One region of the Exiguobacterium sp. A1_3_1 genome, then DNA from elsewhere that is predicted to be linked to it. Evidence: riboswitches for the same ligand, from Rfam matches in the RefSeq annotation. Region 1 holds a riboswitch; the other holds the start of a gene.
What was found. A riboswitch is a leader RNA that binds a small molecule or an ion and turns the genes downstream of it on or off. The one in region 1 is predicted to bind thiamine pyrophosphate.
Positions count from the first base shown of each region.

Region 2: another riboswitch for thiamine pyrophosphate. It lies ahead of thiT (energy-coupled thiamine transporter ThiT); the one in region 1 lies ahead of F8N00_RS10715 (thiamine phosphate synthase).

Region 1 covers NZ_WBYY01000091.1:5,036-10,462, forward strand. The annotation lists gene F8N00_RS10695 (ThiF family adenylyltransferase) at 1-691, opposite strand, end outside; gene F8N00_RS10700 (thiazole synthase) at 688-1,452, opposite strand; gene thiS (sulfur carrier protein ThiS) at 1,455-1,655, opposite strand; gene F8N00_RS10710 (FAD-dependent oxidoreductase) at 1,652-2,596, opposite strand; gene F8N00_RS10715 (thiamine phosphate synthase) at 2,593-3,186, opposite strand; TPP riboswitch at 3,269-3,371, opposite strand; gene nagZ (beta-N-acetylhexosaminidase) at 3,428-4,648, opposite strand; gene F8N00_RS10725 (OsmC family protein) at 4,645-5,070, opposite strand; gene F8N00_RS10730 (MFS transporter) at 5,261-5,427, shown strand, end outside.
Region 2 covers NZ_WBYY01000056.1:5,758-11,184, reverse strand. The annotation lists gene pknB (Stk1 family PASTA domain-containing Ser/Thr kinase) at 1-1,332, shown strand, start outside; gene rsgA (ribosome small subunit-dependent GTPase A) at 1,358-2,263, shown strand; gene rpe (ribulose-phosphate 3-epimerase) at 2,266-2,922, shown strand; TPP riboswitch at 2,945-3,054, shown strand; gene thiT (energy-coupled thiamine transporter ThiT) at 3,116-3,676, shown strand; gene F8N00_RS07910 (thiamine diphosphokinase) at 3,678-4,280, shown strand; gene F8N00_RS07905 (amino acid permease) at 4,335-5,427, opposite strand, start outside.

The DNA of each region.
Region 1 (5,427 bases):
CGTTAATTTGTTGAAACGTATTCGACCAGACATCAAACGCTAGCAAGCGCGTTCGCATGGCGTCCGTCTGTCCGCTCAGCCACTTCAATGCTTCCGTCACCTGTAAAGAAGCGACCATCTGTACAGCCGGTCCAATGATTCCAGCCGTATCACACGTCTCTTGATCTCGCGGTAATTGATCGAGTAGACAATGCAGACAGGGTGTCTCCCCGGGACGGACGGTAAACGTGATCCCGTAACTGCCGACACAACCACCGTAAATCCATGGAATCGAGCGCAATAACGCCATGTCGTTCATCAGCAAACGAATATCGAAATTATCCGTCGCGTCGATGATCAGATCGATATCATCGAGTAGCCACGTCAGCGCTGCCCGGTCGACGTCTACTACATGCGCTTCGATCGTCACCGTCGAATTAATCACTTCAAGCCGTGCTTTTGCGGCAATCGCTTTTGGTACGATGTGACGCGCATCCTCCTCGGTATACAGCTGTTGTCGTTGTAGATTACTCCACTCGACATAATCGCGGTCGACGATGCGGACGACACCGACACCGGCGCGGACGAGTTGCTCTGCCGACGCCGTTCCGAGCGCTCCCATGCCGATGATCAGTACCCTTGCTGATGCCAAGCGTGCTTGTCCCGCTTCCCCGATCGGTTGAAATCGAGTTTGCCGTGAGTAACGGTTCATCGAATCAATCCACTCGTTGGACTACTCGCGACCGCATACTGTTTCTTCTCGATACGTCCCGCTTCGTGCCCGAGGCGCCCTGCTTCGACAGCTAGTCGCATGGCGTGCGCCATCTTGACCGGATCTTTCGCATGGGCGACAGCGGAGTTCAATAAGACACCATCCGCTCCTAGTTCCATCGCATAGGCGACGTCGGTCGGTGAACCGATTCCGGCGTCGACGATGACCGGCACCGTCGTCTGATCGATGATGAATTGCAAATGGAGCGGATTGAGGATCCCTTGCCCGGAGCCGATTGGTGACGCCGCCGGCATGATGGCGTGACAACCGAGTTCTTCGAGTCGTCGTGCAAGGACGACGTCGTCCGACGTATACGGTAAGACGATGAAGCCTTCTTTAAGTAATTCTTCAGAAGCCCGCAACGTCTCGATCGGGTCAGGTAATAACGTCTTGTCACAACCGATCACTTCGACCTTAACCATGTCGCACATACCGGATGCCCGTGCAAGCTTCGCCAACCGTACTGCTTCTTCTGCTGTCTTCGCACCGGCCGTGTTCGGTAGTAGATCGTACTTCGTTAAATCAAGCGACTCGAGGAAATTCGCTTGTTGTTTATCAAAAATATCGAGCCGACGGACGGCGAACGTCAAGATTTGTGAGGCGGACGCATCGATTGCTTCTTGCTGTACCGTAGCATCCGTATATTTCCCTGTTCCGAGTAATAATCGTGATTCAAATGTCTTTTCTCCAATTTTCAGCATGTTTATCCTCCTCCTACGAAATGAACGATTTCAAATGTGTCATTGTCCCGAACGACCGTCTGACCGTACACCGTACGATCAATGATTTGTCGATTCTGTTCGACGATGACGAGCTTTTCCCCTAAGCCGAGTTGCGTGAGCATGTCCTCAATCGTTTTAATCTGTTCGATCGTGTGGTCATTGCCGTTAATCGTAATGTTCATCGGACTTCCTCCTTCTGAATCAACCGTAATGTATTTACCAAGACTTCCGCTGTCGCCGGTGCGAGTAATATGCCATGCCGATGATGCCCCGTCGCTAGGAAGATCCGACGGGATGAATCGGCGACTCCGATATATGGCAAGCCGGACGCCGTTTGCGGTCGTACACCGGACCAGACTTCTTCGATGACCGCGTCACGAATCGGTGGATACAGTCGTTCTGCTGCTTGAAGCAATGACGTGATTCCAGCGACACTGACACCGACCGTCTCGTCGTGCGGCAGTTCGGTCGCACCGATCAAAATCCGACCGTCTGCTTTCGGAACGAGGTAGCCGGCGTCGTCAAACAGAATCGAGCGTAACGGCTGACCCGCGAGACGGACGGCGAGACCTTCCCCTTTGACCCCATATGTCGCGATCGAAATGTCAGCTGTATCGAGCAAGGCTTGCGACCCGCGTCCGGCAGCAACCGTCACCGTTCGTCCGGTCCAGATTCCCGCATTCGATTCGATCCTAATGAAGTCATCGTTCTCTTCGATGCGTGTGACATCTACCTGTTCTTCAATCGATATGCCACGTGCGTGTAAGGCATACATCAATGCAGTCGTCAGTCGTCGTGGATCGATTTGACCGACAGCTGGAAACAGATGCTCGCGTCCTTTACGTTTTAACAAAAACGGTTGTTCCCGGTATCCACAATCGATGCCTGTTTCTCGCTCGAGTCGACGTGCAAGCAGTGGATACAGACGACGACTTCGCGCGGCAAGTGCATGCAATTCTGCTCTCAGCTCGATGTCCGTCGCAAGCATCCCGGCAGCTGCGCGGCTCGTTCCTCGTCCGCATGTTCCACGTTCTAAGACGACGACGGATTCATTCTGACAGGCGAGACCGTAAGCAAGCGTCAACCCGATGACTCCGCCGCCGATGATGATGTGATCCGTCATACGCGAACCCCCTGGTAACGCCTGATGGCGGCGAGTGGATCCGATTGACCGAGAATACCCGATAAGACAGCGATTCCGGTTGCACCGGTCGCTGCGATTTCAGGCATGCATTCTGGTGTAATCCCACCGATCGCAATGACTGGTTTCGTCGTGAAGGTGACGACTTGCTTTAATGCGTCGATCCCTCGTGGTGGCACGTCCGGCTTCGACGCTGTCGGATATATATGACCGTACAGCAGTCGGTCGGCTCCTTCCGCTTCTGCTGTCAGTGCCTCTGCTAGTGAATGGACCGATTTCCCGATGACGAGATTCGGAAAATGACGTCGCACATCGCGGACACGCAAGGAACGGCGCGTCAGCTGCACACCGATGCCGGCGACATGGGCGACGTCGACCCGGTCATGAACCGTTAACTGTTCAGGCGAATAACCATGCCCAAGGAGTGCTTCAATCAGATCAAGTAATTCTGCCGCCGATAAGTTCGGTTCACGTAGATGCAGCTGATCCGTATAGGGTTGAAGTGATTGAAAGGTCTTTATTTCGTCAAGCGGATGAATGGATCCCGTCGAAATCAGATGTAAACGCATCATGTTCTTCCTTTCCATACGAAAAAGGACCACTCCCGATGTTGAAGGGAGTGGTCCGAAAATGCGCTGAAGCGCTAAGGATATCTAAGGTTTCGAGCCACTTCCCTCCGCTAGTACGAACTAGATCAGGTTCAAAGGGTCCGGATACTTCCGTCTCAGTCTGCTGGGAGACTCCCCTAGTGTCTTTTCGTGTTTAATTGGCTTGCCCCATTAGTCTAGCATGAGTCGCTTTGCTTCGCTAGTCCTAGTTGAGCGCTTCCACTTGCTGAATCAGCTCCGATTTCGTCGGTCGCTGTTGCTCTTGGCTGTCGGCATACGTCTGCTTTAGCTTCAGGATGCGCATTACTTTAGCATCGAGCATCTCCGGCGTCAGCGTTTTGTCTTTGACGGCTTGCATCACTTCAGCATGAACTTTTGCGTAAGCACCTGCCTCTGAAAACATCGCCATATCAGCTCCATTGACGAGCGACTGACGTGCCGCTTCTGCGAGACCATATTGTTTCGTGATCGCCCCCATGACGAGATCATCCGTGATGATGACACCGTTGAATCCGAGTTGCTGACGCAAGAGGTCAGTCAAGATCGGCTTTGAGAGCGAGGACGGATTCGTATCGTCGTACGCGGGATAGAGAATATGGGCGACCATTACCATCTCGGCGCCCTCTTGGATCGCTTCTTTAAACGGTAACAGTTCCGTCCGCTTCAATTCTTCCTTTGATGCCGTCACTTTCGGTAGCCCGACATGGGAATCGACACTCGTATTGCCGTGACCGGGAAAATGTTTGACGACCGGAATCGTTCCCGTCTCCTGCATCCCGTGCATCAGGGCCGTACCAAGCGTCGCGACAGTATTCGGATTAGCACTTAACGCACGGTCGCCGATGATCGGATTGTTCGGATTACTGTTGACGTCAAGGACCGGCGCGAAGTCCATGTTGAAACCATAAAATTGTGACAAATGTCCGAGCGTACGTCCGACGTCTTCCATTTTCACTTCATCTGCTCCTTGCGCTATCCGTTGACTCGTCGGTAACCGTAATCGTTGATCCGGTACCCGGCTGACCCGTCCGCCTTCTTCATCAATCCCGACGAACGCATACGGTTTTTGGTTCGTCTCTTGAATCGCACGCGTGAACGTCAAGAGTTGCTCTTCCGACGTAATGTTTCCGCCGAGCAGTAAGACCCCGCCAATCGCATGCGTCTGTAACAATTTCCGGTCAGCTGCTGAAAGTTCTGTGCCGGCGACTCCGATGTAGAGCAGTTGATCGATCTTTTCTGACGTCGACATCGCTTTAAGTTGCTGCTTTAGTTTTGCTTGTTGTCGTTCTTCTTTCGTCGGCTCAGGCTTCGGTTTCTTTTCTTCTGTCGGTTGCTTCGTTTCCGGTTGTGATGGTTTCGTTGGTTCCGTCGTCTCCTGTGCACACCCTGCAAGCAACAGACAACCGATCAGTACAACTTTCTTCACAAAGGATCCTCGCTCCGCACACCATTGATCGAATAATAGACGGAAATCTCAGCGTTCAAGGATTGCGAGACCGAACAATATTTATCCTTTGATAACGAGATGGCGCGACGGACCTTATCTTCCGGGAGATCACCTTCAAGCCGGTAATGAATCGAGATCGACGTAAAACGCCGCGGATGGTCCTCTGCCCGTTCTCCTTCGATATCCATTTCGAAATGGGTGATCGTCAAGCGCATCTTCTCTAAAATCGAGACGATATCAATTCCAGTACAGCCGGCAACGGCATGTAGTAGCAGTTCAGTTGGTCGTGGCGCTTGGTTTTCACCACCGTTTTCGGGTGCTGCGTCCATCGCCAGATGATGCCCTGATTCCGTCTGTCCACTAAACCCCATCTGTTTGTTCCATGTCACTGTTGCTTGCATCGTTTCCACTCCTTTATAAGTAGTCTTCTTCTGTAGTATACGCAAAAAACAGCAAGCCTGGAAATTCACACGCTATTTCGAATAATGGTTCTTTTCCCGAAATCTCGCTTTGCGATACCCGACGAAATCGTTTCATGCTATCCTGTTACTCATAGTTTCGCGCGCAAGCGCTAGAATTGAGGAATCATCCATGTCACCTACTACTCGTTTAAGTCGACGCGATTGGCTCTTGATCGCCACGTTGTCGCTCCTGACGTTCGTTCTCGGAACAAGCGAATTCGTCATCGTCGGGATCCTCGCTGAAATCTCCTCAGCCCTTGATATCACGATCGCAACAGCAGGTACGCTCGTTTCAGC
Region 2 (5,427 bases), on a different contig from region 1:
CTCGTCACAGGACAAGTCCCGTTCGAAGGTGATTCACCGGTTGCGATCGCTTTAAAGCATCTGCAAGATACACCGCGTCGCCCATCCGTCTTGAATCCGAAAGTGCCGCAAGCACTCGAGAACTGTATCATGCAGGCGCTTGCAAAAGCACCGCATGACCGTCAACAGTCCGTCGCAGCGTTTAAGGCAGATATGGTGACGGCGTTGTCTGACGAACGGGCAAATGAAAGCATCCGTGGCGCAGAAGAGGATGAGATGGAAAAGACAATGGTTTTATCACCTGTCCAAGTGCCAGAAGAATCAAAAGCGGAACTAGAATCACCCGCCGTCGCAACTGTTCAACCGAAAACACCGGAAAAGAAAAAGAAAAAACGCTGGTGGATCATCCTCTTGTTACTCCTTTTACTGGGTGGGGCGGCTACGACGTTCGCGATGTGGCCGGATCCAACGGTCACCGTACCATCTGTCGTCAAGACGGATGGAGACGATGCGGAAACGAAGCTTGAGAAACTTGGATTTGTCGTCGAGACAACGGAACGGAGTAGCGATACGGTCGAAGAAGGCGATGTCATCAGTCAAACGCCTCGTGAAAAAGCACAGGTCAAGAAGGGCTCGACAGTCAATTTGGTCGTTTCTACTGGTAGTGCTCCGGTTGAGGTACCGGATGTGACGGATGAAGCTGAAAAAGAAGCAATTGCAACGCTAAAAGAAGCAGGATTCGCAAAAGTCGAAGTCGAGCGAGAGAAGTCGGATGAAATCGATCGAGGAAATGTGATTCGACAGTCAATTTCTGCTGGAACGGAGGTCATTGCGAAAGAACAAACGATTACGATTACTGTATCTGAGGGGACGTCTTCTTTCGAGTTGAAGGATTTGACGAATTTATCGAGTGATGAAGCAAAAGCTTATCTCGATAAAGTAGGATTAGACGGAACGTTCGAACAAGAATTTTCTAGCGATGTCAAACTCGATCAAGTCATCCGTCAGTTCCCGCAAGCTGGCGCACAAGTCGAGCCGAACGACTCCGTGACGGTCTTCATCTCTAAAGGTGAGGAAGAAAAAACAGTGACGGCGACGTTCCCTGAAAAGGTCGTCTATGATGCTGTTAGTGAAGATGAAGAAGAGGCTCCGCCGAAACAAGTCATCCGAATCGAGACGGAAGACGCGAAAGGGAAGCGGACCGTCATCGAGGAATCAATTGATCAAGATGAGACATTCGACGTGCCATTAACGATTGATCCGGGTGAAGAAGGCAAAATTACGATCTATAAAGACGATACGGTGTATCGTTCAAAAACCATCACGTACAATCAAGCAAAAGACGCACAATGAATGTGATAAAAAAGGAGTGCATAGGATGACGGAACAACGCATCGAAGAGAATCGAGAAGGAACGATCATACGCCTGCAGGGCGGCTTTTATGATGTCATGACACCAGAAGGAGAAGTTCGTTCACGAGCAAGAGGAAATTTCCGAAAACGCGGCATCAGTCCAGTCGTCGGAGATGAAGTCGTGCTTCATATCGAAAGTGAGACCGGGTACATTCTCGAAGTGAAGGAGCGGGACAACTTTTTAGTACGCCCGCCTGTCGCGAATATCGATCAAGCGTTGCTTGTCGTCTCGGCGGCAGAACCTGATTTTTCAGCGCATCTACTCGACCGATTTCTCGTCTTGATCGAAGCAAAGGAAATCCAACCCGTCATCCTGTTAACGAAGATGGATTTACTTGACGAAGTCAAAGGACCGGCTGTCCGAGAGGCGATTGCCGCTTACCGGAAGATTGGGTATACGGTCATCGAGACATCAAGTGAGACGTTGACGGGTGTTGAGCAAGTCCGTCCGTTACTTGCTGGAAAAACGAGCGTTCTCGCCGGACAATCCGGTGTCGGGAAAAGTTCATTGCTCAATGCACTGGAGCCCTCTCTTGATTTAGAAACAAGTGCGATCTCGAAATCACTCGGACGCGGACGTCATACGACGCGCCACGTCACATTAATGCCGCTTGCCGAAGGATTGATTGCCGATACGCCAGGTTTCTCGAACCTCGATTTTCCGTATGATATGGAAATCGAGGATGTACGGTGGAGTTTTCCTGAATTCGTCGCTGTACAAGATGATTGTAAATACCGAGGTTGCTTGCATTTGAATGAACCCGGTTGTGCCGTCAAGGAAGCCGTCGAAGCCCAAGAAATCATGTCCTCTCGTTATGAGAACTATGGTATGTTTATAGACGAAATCAAGAATCGAGCCCGGAGGTATTGAAGATGATTAAAATTGCACCATCGATCTTATCAGCAGATTTTGCGAATCTTGAGCGTGATGTCAAAGCAGTCGAAGCAGCAGGCGCGGACTATATCCATTTTGATGTCATGGACGGTCAGTTCGTACCGAACATCTCATTTGGATTACCTGTGCTTAGCAGCTTACGTCAAAAGACGGATATGATTCTCGATGTCCATTTGATGATTGACCAGCCAGAACGTTTCGTTGAAGATTTCGTCAAGGCAGGAGCTGACATCGTGACGTTCCACGTCGAAGCGACGAATCATGTCCATCGTGTCTTGCAACAAATCAAAGCAGCGGGCGCAAAGGCAGGAGTCGTCTTGAATCCCCATACGCCATTATCAACGATTGAACACGTCCTTGAGGATGTCGATATGGTTTTATTGATGACTGTCAATCCGGGCTTCGGTGGACAAGCCTTCATCGAGCGTGTCATGCCGAAACTCGCAGCACTTGCGCAAATGAAAGCAGATCGTGGTCTGACATTTGAAATCGAGATTGACGGTGGCGTCAATCCGGAAACGGCAAAGCTTTGCATCGATAACGGTGCGAACGTTCTCGTCGCAGGATCAGCAATCTACAATGCACCAGATTATGCGGAAGCGATCACTAGCATTCGTCAAGGGGCTGCCGTATAATAAGAACGAGAAAACGAAATATGATGACCGCAAGGGGTGTCGCTTGAAAAGCGGCTGAGAGGAGTCTTTTAGACTTTAACCCTTCGAACCTGTTCCGTTCAAACGGACGTAGGGATGTGGCGCACGCAGGCAGTACGGCGTTCGTCGTACTGCCTTTTTGCGTCCTCTCGTACAATGAAGGAGGAAAAATAACATGAAACGGTTACAAATGATGATGGAAATTGCCATCTTTGCCAGTCTCGGAGTCGTCTTTGATTTACTGATTCCATTCAAAATGCCACAAGGAGGCTCAATCAGCTTAGCGATGTTACCGATCTTCGTCATGGCATTTCGCCATGGTGTCGTTGGAGGGGTCGTTACGGGAGCGCTTGTCGGTACGATTCAATTGATGTTCGCTCCACAAGTCTTGACGATCGTTCAACCGATGCTTGACTATACGATTGCGTATGGTGTCGTCGGATTAAGTGGTCTGTTCGCGCGTCAAGTCAGACTAGCCGCGCGCAATGGACAAAAGAAAAGCTTGATGGCGTTCGTTCTCCTGGCGACGTTATTAGGCGCAGGACTCCGTTATATCTGTCATGTCATCAGTGGAATCGTCTTTTTTGCCGAGTATGCCGAAGGTCCAGTCGTACCGTATTCATTGATTTATAACGCGACATACATGGTACCGTCTTACGTTCTTTGTGGTGTCGTTGCGGGTCTTTTATTCACGACTGCGCCACGCTTACTCCGTTATTCGGCACGAGGCGTCTGAGATGCGGGCGATTCTCGTCTGTGCCGGTCCGCGAGAAGAAGCGCCGGATTTACGGACGTTTTGTCAGCCGGGTGATTTTATCGTCGGTGTCGATGGTGGTGTTCAGACGATTGAATCGTTTGGGCTGACATGCGACCTGACGATTGGTGATTTTGATTCGCTTGGTTATGTACCAGAAGGGGCAATCGTTCATCCGGCCGAGAAAGATGAAACGGATCTCGAACTGGCACTTCGTACAGTCTCAGAGAAGAAACAGTTTGAGGATACCTTCATTATCGGGGCGACAGGTGGGCGGCTCGACATGACCGTCCAAAATGTATATTTATTGAAGCGATACCCAGAGGCACGACTCGTGACGAAACGAGAAGAGGTACGATACTTGGCTGAGGGAACGTATGCAGTCGAAGCAGGGAGCTATTATTATCTTTCGTTCATTCCACTCGTACCATCGACTTTAAGCTTATCCGGAGTCAAATATCCACTTGATGCACATCCAGTACCGGTCGGAGGTTCCTTGACCGTCAGTAATGAATGGTGTGCGTCAGAAGCGAAGGTAGAGCTCCATCAAGGAGAACTATTGATGATGCGGACGCTTAAGGAATAGCACAATCATAGGAAAGAGGCCGTGGATGACTCCGCGACCTCTTTTTGTGTGAAATTATTCTTCGAGTTGAGAAGGGGCGACACGGATGTCGCTTTGAGCGGATAGATGTTTTCCTTTGACGAAGAGATGATAACTTCCCCACATAACAAGGAAGAAAGGAACACCGATGTATAGAGCGATTCGTTGATCCGCTTGAAACGCAAGACTGACGAGGACGACGACGTTAAGTGTCAACGAAATCAGTGGTAACACCGGATAGAGTGGTGTCTTGAATTTCAGTTCGGATACATCGTGTCCGTTTCGGACGAACTGACGACGAAATGCAAGCTGAGAAGCAGAGATCGAAATCCAGCCGACTTGAGCCCCGAGTCCGGCTAAGGACAAGAGCCAAATGAAGACGGTATCTTCTGCGAAAAATGCGGTCAGAAGCGATAACATCGCGAACATCATCGTAAAGAGTAAAGCACGCATTGGCACACCACGTGCATTGACGTAAGATAATTTCTTTGAAATCATCCCTTCTTGCGCCATTGCCCATAACATCCGAGTCGCCGCATATAATCCGGAGTTTCCGACGGATAATAGTGCCGTCAAGACGACGATATTCATCAAATCAGCAGCGTACGGAATGCCGATCGCATCAAAGACCATGATGAACGGACTGCTGACTCCGCCAGCCGTCTCATACGGAATTAATGCACCAACGATCGTAATCGATAAGACGAAGAAGATGAACGTCCGCCAGACTGTATTGCGGATCGCTTTTGGAATCGATTTTTCTGGCGTGTCGGACTCCCCAGCCGCAACACCGATCAATTCCGTTCCTTGGAAGGCGAAGTTGACGGCGATCATCGTCGTCAAGACACCAAGAATCCCGTTTGGAAACCAACCGCTTGCCGTAAAGTTAGCAAATAATGAGGTTGGGCGATCTGCTTCCATCGGTAACCAGCCGAACCAAGCAGCGCCACCTAAAATGATGAAGAATAGGATTGCGAGGACCTTCAAACTCGAGAACCAGAATTCAGCTTCACCGAATGCTTTGGCGGAGACGGCATTCAGACCGAACAGCAAGACCGTAAAGGCGGTACACCAGACGACGACGGGTACATTCGGAAACCAGCGGTCCATTAAACTGCCGGCAGCTGTG